Regions from separate parts of the Rhodoferax sediminis genome, predicted to be linked through region 3. Evidence: predicted binding sites of a transcription regulator. Region 3 holds the regulator's gene; each other region holds the start of a gene.
What was found. Region 3 encodes sigma-54, which starts transcription at its own class of promoters, with help from an activator protein. Its sites were predicted from a motif close to TGGCANGNAANCTGCTTT; they were not measured.
Positions count from the first base shown of each region.

Region 1: the regulator sigma-54 is predicted to act here: its motif matches at 1,237-1,254, upstream of EUB48_RS20620 (TorF family putative porin).
Region 2: the regulator sigma-54 is predicted to act here: its motif matches at 1,419-1,436, upstream of EUB48_RS00100 (ammonium transporter).

Region 1 covers NZ_CP035503.1:4,261,354-4,264,623, reverse strand. The annotation lists gene EUB48_RS20625 (YifB family Mg chelatase-like AAA ATPase) at 1-1,084, opposite strand, end outside; gene EUB48_RS20620 (TorF family putative porin) at 1,290-2,096, shown strand; gene glnK (P-II family nitrogen regulator) at 2,124-2,462, shown strand; gene EUB48_RS20610 (ammonium transporter) at 2,492-3,270, shown strand, end outside.
Region 2 covers NZ_CP035503.1:15,287-18,556, forward strand. The annotation lists gene EUB48_RS00095 (C40 family peptidase) at 1-252, shown strand, start outside; gene EUB48_RS00100 (ammonium transporter) at 146-1,348, opposite strand; partial or broken gene EUB48_RS21545 (TMEM165/GDT1 family protein) at 1,470-1,622, shown strand; gene metX (homoserine O-acetyltransferase MetX) at 1,809-3,035, shown strand; gene metW (methionine biosynthesis protein MetW) at 3,032-3,270, shown strand, end outside.
Region 3 covers NZ_CP035503.1:261,870-265,139, forward strand. The annotation lists gene lptA (lipopolysaccharide transport periplasmic protein LptA) at 1-261, shown strand, start outside; gene lptB (LPS export ABC transporter ATP-binding protein) at 258-1,052, shown strand; gene EUB48_RS01295 (RNA polymerase factor sigma-54) at 1,207-2,799, shown strand; gene EUB48_RS01300 (THUMP domain-containing class I SAM-dependent RNA methyltransferase) at 2,796-3,270, shown strand, end outside.

The sequences.
Region 1 (3,270 bases), 390 kb from region 3:
GGTAGCCGCAGGGGCAGGGGTTCATGGCGCCGATCATCTGAAAGCGCGCCGGAAATTCGGAGCGCCGCGCCGCGCGCGAGATCGTGATGGTGCCGGTCTCCAGCGGTTCGCGCAGGGCCTCGAGCGCGGCCCTTGGGAACTCGGGAAATTCGTCGAGAAACAGCACGCCGTGGTGCGCCAGTGAAATCTCGCCCGGCCGTGGCGGCGAGCCGCCTCCCACCAGCGCCACGGCGCTGGCCGTGTGGTGCGGGCTGCAGGTGGGGCGCACGGCCCAGCGCGCCAGCGAGAAGCGCCCGCCCAGGCTGGCGATGGCCGCGCTTTGCAGCGCTTCCTCCACCGTCATGGGCGGCAGCAGGCCGGCAAAGCGCTGCGCCAGCATGGATTTGCCGGAGCCCGGCGGGCCCATCAGCAGGAGACTGTGTCCGCCGGCCGCCGCGATTTCCAGCGCGCGTTTCGCCGCCACCTGGCCCTTGATGTCGGCCAGGTCGGCGTAGGGCGCCGTGGCAGGCGCGGCGCTGGGTGTGACGCGCGACCAGCCATCAAGCGGCTCCGCGGCGCCCGCGCCTTGCGGCAGGAACTGGCGCACCACATCGAGCAGATGTGCCGCGCGGTAGACTTGTGCATCGGGCACCAGCGCGGCCTCTTCGGCGCTGCCGGGCGGCAGCACCAGCTGGGTGACGACGTGGCCGGCATGCAGCGCCAGGCTCATGGCCAGCGCGCCGCGCACCGGGCGCAGTTCGCCCGACAGCGACAGCTCGCCGGCAAACTCGTGACCGGCGAGCCGCGCCGCGTCGATCTGGCCGCTGGCGGCCAGGATGCCGAGCGCGATCGGCAAATCGAAGCGCCCGGAATCCTTGGGCAAGTCGGCGGGCGCCAGGTTCACGGTGATGCGCTTGTTGCCCGGAAACTCCAGCCCCGAGTTCTGGATCGCCGAGCGCACGCGCTCGCGCGCCTCCTTGACCTCGACGTCGGCGAGCCCGACCAGCGTGAAACTGGGCAGGCCATTGGCCAGGTGCACCTCAACGGTGACGGCCGCCGCCTCCAGGCCCAGCAGGGCACGGCTTTGCACCAAAGACAGGCTCATGCGCCTCTCTCCCCAACTTGGGGCGATTGCCGCCCGTTGAGGGGGCCGGCATGGCACCGCAATAGTGCAAACTGGTTATTCATACAGTTATCTTAACGCGGACCCGCCCCCGTTGGTGCACGCAGAAGGGGAAAAGGGGCAGGTGGCGGCGCTGGCACGGTCCGTGCATTGACCGAGTGCTCGTAAACCCTCATTGGAGAATCGCATGACATTGAAGACCGCATCTGCACTGACTCTTGCCGTCTTGGCCACCCTGGCCGGGTGGGGCACTGCCTTCGCCCAAACCGAAACTCCCGCCGAGGCCCAGGCCCCAGCCCCGGCTGCCGCGGCGCCGACACCCGACTACACGCTGAGCTACAACATCGGCGTCGTCACCGATTACCGGTACCGCGGCATTTCGCAGTCGCGTCTCAAGCCGGCCCTGCAGGGCGGCGTGGACTTCGCCCACAAGAGCGGCTTTTACCTGGGTGCGTGGGCTTCCACCATCAAGTGGATCAAGGACGCCGGTGCCACCAACGGTTCCGCGGAGCTCGACCTTTATGGCGGCTACAAGGGCGAGATTGCGAAGGACTTCACCTTTGACGTTGGTTACCTGCGCTACCAGTACGTCGACAACACGCTCGGCGACGTGCCCGGCTTTGGCAACGCCAACACCGACGAGCTGTACGGCGCGCTGACTTGGGGCATCGTGACCGTCAAGTATTCGGACAGCGTCTCCAACCTGTTCGGCACGCTGAACAGCAAGAACAGCGGCTACCTCGACGTGAGCGCCAATGTCGATCTGGGCAACGGCTGGTCGGTCGTGCCGCACGTGGGCCACCAGATGGTCAAGAACAACGGCGCGCTGTCCTATACGGATTACGCGCTGACGCTGGGCAAGGACTTTGGCAGGGGTCTCTCGGCCACCCTGGCCGTGGTGGGGACCGATGCCAGCAAAACCCTGTACGTCACGCCGGACGGCAAGTTCACCGGCAAGACCGCCCTGGTGCTGGGCGCCAAGTACACCTTCTGACCGGCATTGCGCCAAGGAGCCACCATCATGAAACTCGTTACCGCCATCATCAAACCCTTCAAGCTCGACGAGGTGCGCGAAGCCCTCTCCGGGATGGGCGTGCAGGGCATCACCGTCACCGAGGTCAAGGGCTTCGGCCGCCAGAAGGGCCACACCGAGCTGTACCGCGGGGCCGAATACGTCGTCGACTTCTTGCCCAAGGTCAAGATCGAGGCGGCCGTGACCGACGAGCTGGTCGAGCGCGTGATCGAGGCCGTCGAGGCGGCCGCGCGCACCGGCAAGATCGGCGACGGCAAGGTCTTCGTCTACGACCTGGAGCAGGTCGTGCGCATCCGCACCGGCGAGACCGGCAAGGACGCGCTCTAAACACCCCCGTCAACCAGAAAGCCAAGAACATGAAAAAACTACTTGTCTCCCTCGCACTGGGCCTGAGCCTGTTGACGGGCGGCCTCGCCATGGCGCAGACGCCGGCGGCGCCCACGGCGGCTGGTGCGACACCCGCTGCATCGGCCGCGGCCGATGCGACGCCTGTTGATGCTGCCGCGCCGGCCGCCGCGACTGCAACGGCGCCGGCACCTGCTGCTTCAGCCGTCACCGCGCCCGTGGACACCGTCAACAAGGGCGACACCGCCTGGATGATCGTGGCCACGGTGCTCGTCATCATGATGAGCATTCCGGGCCTGGCCCTGTTCTACGGCGGCCTGGTGCGCAGCAAGAACATGCTCAGCATCCTGATGCAGGTGTTCGTGATCTTCTCGCTCATCGTCATCCTGTGGACCATCTATGGCTACAGCGTGGCCTTCACGGCGGGCAATCCGTTCTTCGGCAGCCTGGACAAGATCTTCATGAAGGGCATCACGCCGGACTCGATGGCCGCGACCTTCAGCAAGGGGGTGGCGATCCCCGAGTTCATCTACATGGCCTTCCAGGCGACCTTTGCCGCCATCACGGTGGCGCTGGTGATCGGCTCGCTGGCCGAGCGCGCGCGGTTCTCTGCGGTGCTGCTGTTTGCCGCACTCTGGTTCACCTTCAGCTACCTGCCGATCGCCCACATGGTCTGGTACTGGGATGGTCCGGACGGCATCGTCGACCAGGCCGGCCTGGACAGGGTGACGGCGGCCGCCGGCTGGCTCTGGGCCAAGGGTGCACTCGACTTTGCGGGCGGTACCGTGGT
Region 2 (3,270 bases), 250 kb from region 3:
TACGTGCCGCGCGACTTCGACGTGTCGCCCTACTTTCAGATCATCAAGCCCACGCTGGCGGCCGGCTTCGACTACCACGCCCTGTCGTGGGAAGCGCTGGCCCCAAGCCTGGACGCATCGCTCGCCCTACCAGCGATCGCCGGCTCTACCAGCTGGCCTCACGCTCCGAGGTGGCGCCAATGCGGTGGATCGACAGGTCGGCCCCTTCAAACTCCTCTTCCTGACTCAGGCGCAGACCCATCGTGGCCTTGATCACGCTGTAGACCAGCAGACCACCCAACAGGGCCCAGGCGATACCCATGGTGGTACCGATCAGCTGCGCCGCCAGACTCACGCCGCCCCGCCCGCCGAGCGCCCTGCTGCCAAAAATGCCGGCGGCCAGTCCGCCCCAGCTGCCACACAGCCCATGCAGGGGCCAGACGCCCAACACGTCGTCGATCTTCCATTTGTTCTGGGTGAGCGTGAACAGGGTTACGAAGATCGTGCCGGCAATGGCGCCGACCACCAGCGCGCCCAGCGGATGCATCAGGTCCGAGCCGGCGCAGACCGCCACCAGCCCGGCAAGCGGGCCATTGTGGACGAAGCCGGGGTCGTTTTTGCCCACGACCAGCGCCGCCAGCGTGCCGCCGACCATGGCCATCAGCGAGTTGACGGCGACCAGTCCCGAGATCTTGTCGATGGTCTGCGCGCTCATGACATTGAAACCAAACCAGCCGACCGTCAAGATCCAGGCACCCAGCGCCAAAAACGGGATATTTGACGGCGGATGCGCACTGATTGCGCCGTCTTTGCGATAGCGGTTGCTGCGCGCGCCAAGCAGGATCACAGCCGGCAACGCGAGCCAGCCGCCCACCGCATGGACCACGACGGAGCCGGCAAAGTCATGAAATGGCTGGCCGGTGACGGATTGGATCCAGGCCTGCACGCCAAAATTCCGATGCCAGGCGACGCCTTCAAAAAATGGGTAGATAAAGCCGACGATAACGGCAGTTGCCAGCAACTGAGGGTAAAAGCGCGCACGCTCGGCAATGCCGCCCGAGATGATGGCCGGAATCGCGGCCGCGAATGTGAGCAGGAAGAAGAACCGCACCAGCTCGAAACCATTCTTTGCCGCCAGTTCCTCCGCACCCACAAAAAAGTGCGTGCCATAGGCCACGCCGTAGCCCACCAGAAAGTAGGCGACGGTCGAGACCGAGAAGTCCGTCAAAATCTTCACCAGGGCGTTGACCTGGTTCTTTTTGCGAACGGTCCCCAGCTCCAGGAACGCAAAGCCGGCATGCATGGCCAGCACCATGATGCCGCCCAGCAGAATGAACAAGGTATCCGAGCCCTGTTTTAGTGCTTCCATAAACCCTCTTTTGAATGAAATGCCCGAAATTGGTGCGTTATTGACGCGATATCGGAGAATGCACCAAAGTCAAGCAAAAATCAGACCAGTTTGCGCCATAACCGTGCAAGTAAACGATGCTGTGGTGGCCGGCACCACTGCAGGCATGCTGCTGGCCGACGCGCCCGTGGTCTGGCTTGGTGGGCGCATGACGCGGCTGGTGCCGATCCGTCTCGTGCACGGGGTGTCGGCGGCCGTCTTTGCCGCGTTGGGGTTGTTTGCCCTGCGGGGCTAGGCGGTCGGCGGGATTGATATACTTTGAAATATTCTTCACCCACGCGCCGATTTGTTCCAGATTGCGGGCGCCGGAATCAGCGAGTTCCGAAATTCTGCTAAAGACGGCTTGCGCCTCCGATCAGATGACCCGGCCCGCTTTTTCAGCCGCGCCGGGTTTTTTATGTTGATTGCCACTTCCCTGACGATGCATTTTGACGATGTACTGCCCTTGCAAAGCGGCGCATCGATTCGCGACTACGACCTGAGCTACGAGACGTACGGCCGCCTCAACGCGGACAAATCCAACGCGGTGCTGATCTGTCATGCGCTCAATGCCTCGCACCACGTCGCAGGCACCTATGCCGGGCAGGACAGGAGCGAGGGCTGGTGGGACAACATGATCGGCCCGGGCAAGCCGGTGGATACAGACAAATTCTTCGTCATCGGCGTCAACAACCTCGGCTCGTGCTTCGGCTCCACCGGCCCGATGCAGCCCGACCCGGATGCACCGGCGGGCTCCGGCAAGGTCTATGGTGCCGACTTTCCGGTGGTCACCGTCGAAGACTGGGTCGATGCTCAAGCGCGACTGCTGGAGCGGCTGGGCATCGAAGTGCTGGCCGCCGTCATGGGCGGCAGCCTGGGCGGCATGCAGGCGCTGTCCTGGACGCTGCAATACCCGCAGCGTGTGCGCCATGCCGTGGTGGTGGCCAGCGCGCCCAATCTCACCGCCGAGAACATTGCCTTCAACGAAGTGGCGCGCCGCGCCATCGTGACCGACCCGGACTTCCACGGGGGAAACTTTTACCAATATGGCGTGATTCCCAAGCGCGGCCTGCGCATCGCCCGCATGATCGGTCACATCACCTACCTGAGCGACGACGTGATGAACGAAAAATTCGGTCGCACATTGCGAGAGCCGGCTAGCAAAGCGACCGCCGCAGCGCAGGGCCGCCCCAAGCAAGGCACGGCCCCCTCGGGGGGCAGCGCGGCACACGCAGTGGCAAGCGTGGGGGCCTATCAGTACAGCACCCAGGACGTCGAGTTCCAGATTGAGAGCTACCTGCGCTACCAGGGTGACAAGTTCGCCGAGTACTTCGATGCCAACACCTACCTGCTGATCACGCGCGCGCTCGACTACTTCGACCCCGCGCGTCGCTATGGCGGCAACCTGAGCCAGGCACTGGCCGGCGCGCGCGCCGGGTTCCTGCTGGTGAGCTTCACGACCGACTGGCGCTTTTCGCCCAAACGCAGCCGCGAGATTGTCAAGGCCCTGCTCGACAACAACCGTGACGTGAGCTATGCGGAGATCGACGCGCCCCATGGGCACGACGCTTTTTTGCTCGATGATCCCCGTTATATGGGCGTTGTGCGCTCTTATTTTGATAGTAAAGTGGCGAGTCCGACGCATCGCGCCGGGGAGCAATCGTCATGAGTGACGCGGCCACCACGGCGTCGATCGCCCGTCTCGTGCCCGAAAAGGCGCGCGTGCTGGACCTCGGGTGCGGCGACGGCGCGCTGCTGGACCTGCTGCAGCGCGAACGCGGCTGCGGCGGCTATGGCATCGAGATCGACGATGCCAACGTGCAGGCCTGCGTCAAGCGCGGCGTGAACGTGATCCAGCTCAACCTGGACGAGGGCCTGGCCATGTTCGACGACGCCTCGTTCGA
Region 3 (3,270 bases):
CGCCGCTACACCGGCGCCACGCTGAGCGACGAGACCACGGGGGCCTTGATCACCTACAACAACGCAACCGACGTGTTCACCGTGGATGGCACGGTCACGAATCCGACGGGCGGCGTTGCGGGCGGCCCCGCGCGCACGCGCATCCGCGCCATGCTGGCACCCAAGGCCACTGCCTCCGCGCCGGCGGGCACGGCGCCAGCGCCTGCTGTGCCGGCACCCGTACTGCGTCCCAGCAGCACCCTCGGCGGGGATCCAAAGTGACGGGCGACGCAGCGACGCATGCCGTGCGCGACGTGCCGAGCCGGCTCGAAGCGCGCCACCTGCAAAAAACCTATGGCAGCCGCATGGTCGTGAAGGATGTGTCGCTGTCGGTGCAAAAAGGCGAGGTGGTGGGCCTGCTCGGGCCCAACGGTGCAGGCAAGACGACCTCGTTCTACATGATCGTGGGCCTGGTGCGGGCCGACGCCGGCGAGATCACCATCGACGGCGGCCCGGTCGAACACATGCCGATCCACCGCCGTTCGCGCCTGGGCCTGAGCTATCTGCCGCAGGAGGCGTCGATTTTTCGCAAACTCACGGTGGAAGAAAACGTGCGCGCGGTGCTGGAGCTGCAGCGCCATGGCGCCGATGGCGACCAGGCCGGCCGTGCGCTGTCCAAAAGCGAGATCGAGGAGCGTCTCACGACGCTCTTGCAGGACCTGCGGGTGGAGCACCTGCGCGATTCGTCCGCGCTGTCGCTGTCGGGCGGCGAGCGCCGGCGCGTCGAGATTGCGCGCGCGCTGGCGACGCAGCCGCGCTTCATCCTGCTCGACGAGCCATTTGCCGGCATCGACCCGATCGCGGTGATCGAGATCCAGCGCATCATCGTTTTCCTCAAGAGCCGGGGCATCGGCGTGCTCATCACCGACCACAACGTGCGCGAAACCCTGGGCATCTGTGACCATGCCTTCATCATCAATGATGGCCACGTGCTGGCGCAGGGCACCCCTTCGGAGATCGTCGACAACGCCGATGTGCGCCGGGTGTACCTGGGCGAGCATTTCCGCATGTGAATATGGCCCCCACGCTTGTCACTGCGTGTACTGCGCTGCCCCCCGAGGGGGCCGTCGGCCGCCTTGGGGCGGCCCGGCGCCGGCCGGGTGCTCCCCGCGCTTGCCATTGCGTGTACTGCTTCTCCTTGGGGCGGCGCGGCGGTCGCCTGACGCCATGAAGCAGGGCCTGTCACTTCGCATTTCGCAGCATCTGGCGCTGACGCCGCAGCTGCAGCAGTCGATCCGGCTGCTGCAGCTCTCGACGCTGGAGCTGAGCCAGGAAGTGGAGCAGATGCTCGATGACAACCCGTTCCTGGAGGTCGCCGAGCTGGAAGCGCCGCGCGAGGAATTCGGCCTGGCGCAGTCCGACACGCGGGTGCGCGAAGACGACCGTGACACCGATTTTGCTACTAATTCGGTAGCTGGTAGCCAGGACGACATGAGGGCTACAGCTCAAAATGATGCTGAATTTCCGCTGTCGGGCCGCGACGAAGAGCAAAGCTGGGACGGTGACGGCACCAGCGAGGTCCGGCCCGACGACAGCGAATGGGGCGGCGACGCGCCCGCGCGCAGCAACAACCTGGGCGACGCGGATGCAATGGATGCCACCGAGCTGGCGGGCAGTCAGGAATCGCTGCAGTCGCACCTGCACCGCCAGGCGCTCTCACTGCGCCTGTCGCAGGAAGACCGCGCCGCGCTGCACTTCCTGATCGAATCGCTGAATGACGACGGCTACCTGGAAGACACGCTGCAGTCGCTGGCCGAAGGGCTGGCCGGCACCGACGAGGCGCAGGTGGAGGAACTGGTGCAGTGTTTCACGGTGGCGTTGTCGCTCTTGCAGCACCTGGAGCCCACGGGCGTCGGCGCGCGGCATCTGGGCGAATGCCTGGCGCTGCAGCTGCGCGCACTGCAGGACTTTGATCACGGCGACCCGGCGCGCCAGGAGGTCGTCGAGGTGGCGCTGCGCATGTGCGCCCAGCCCATGGACCTGCTGGCGCGGCGCGACGTGCGGCGACTGGTGCAGCTGTGCGGCGCCACTGAAGCGCAGGTCAAGGCCGCCATGGCGCTGATCGGCCGGCTCGAGCCCAAGCCGGGGCGGCGCTTCGTGCAGGTCGAGCGCAATATCGTGGTGCCCGACGTGATCGTGACCAACGTCGGGCGCGGCGGCCAGCCCAAGTTTCGCGTGCAGCTCAATCCCGACGTGATGCCGCGCCTGCGCGTGCACGACATCTATGCCAATGCACTCAAGCAACACAAGAGCGGCGGGCGCGATGCGTCGAACCACGCGGCGCTGCAGCAGCGGCTGCAGGAGGCGCGCTGGTTCATCAAGAACATCCAGCAGCGTTTCGACACCATCCTGCGCGTGGCCAACGCCATCGTGGAGCGGCAAAAGAGCTTCTTTGTGCACGGCGAGCTGGCGATGCGCCCGCTGGTGCTGCGCGAGATTGCCGACGAACTCGGCCTGCACGAGTCCACCATCTCGCGCGTGACCACCGCCAAGTACATGGCCACGCCGTATGGCACCTTCGAGCTCAAATACTTCTTTGGCTCGGGCCTGGGCACCGAAACCGGCGGCAATGCCTCGAGCACAGCAGTGCGCGCACTGATCAAGCAGTTTGTGGCGGCTGAAGATCCCTGCAAGCCGCTCAGCGATAACCAGATTGCCGACATGCTGAAGGAACAGGGCATCGAGTGCGCGCGCCGCACCGTGGCCAAATACCGCGAGGCGCTGCGGATCGCCCCCACCAACCTGAGAAAAACCCTGTGAACCAGCTGCAACTTTTTCTGCCCTGCGCGGCCGGCGTGGAAGCCTTGCTGGGCCTGGAGGCGCAGCGCATCACCGGCGCCGCCGAGCGGGATCTGCAGACGCTGCGCGGCGGCGTGCAGCTTAACGCGTCGTGGCGCGATGCGCTGCTGCTGAACCTGCACAGCCGGCTGGCCCAGCGCGTGCTGGTCGAGCTCTCCAACACCGAGTATCGCAACGAACAGGATCTGTACCACGCCGCCGCCAGCGTGGCCTGGGAGATCTGGTTCACGACCCGGCAGACCTTCAAGGTCGAGGTCACGGCGCAGCACAGCCCGTTGACCAGCCTGAACTTTGCCGCGCTCAGAATCAAGGACGCGATTGCCGACCGCTTCCGCCACAAGAGCGGCGTGCGCCCCGACGTGGACACCCAGTGGCCCGACGCGCGTATCTACCTGCACCTGACGACCGACCGCGCCCTGCTCTACATCGACA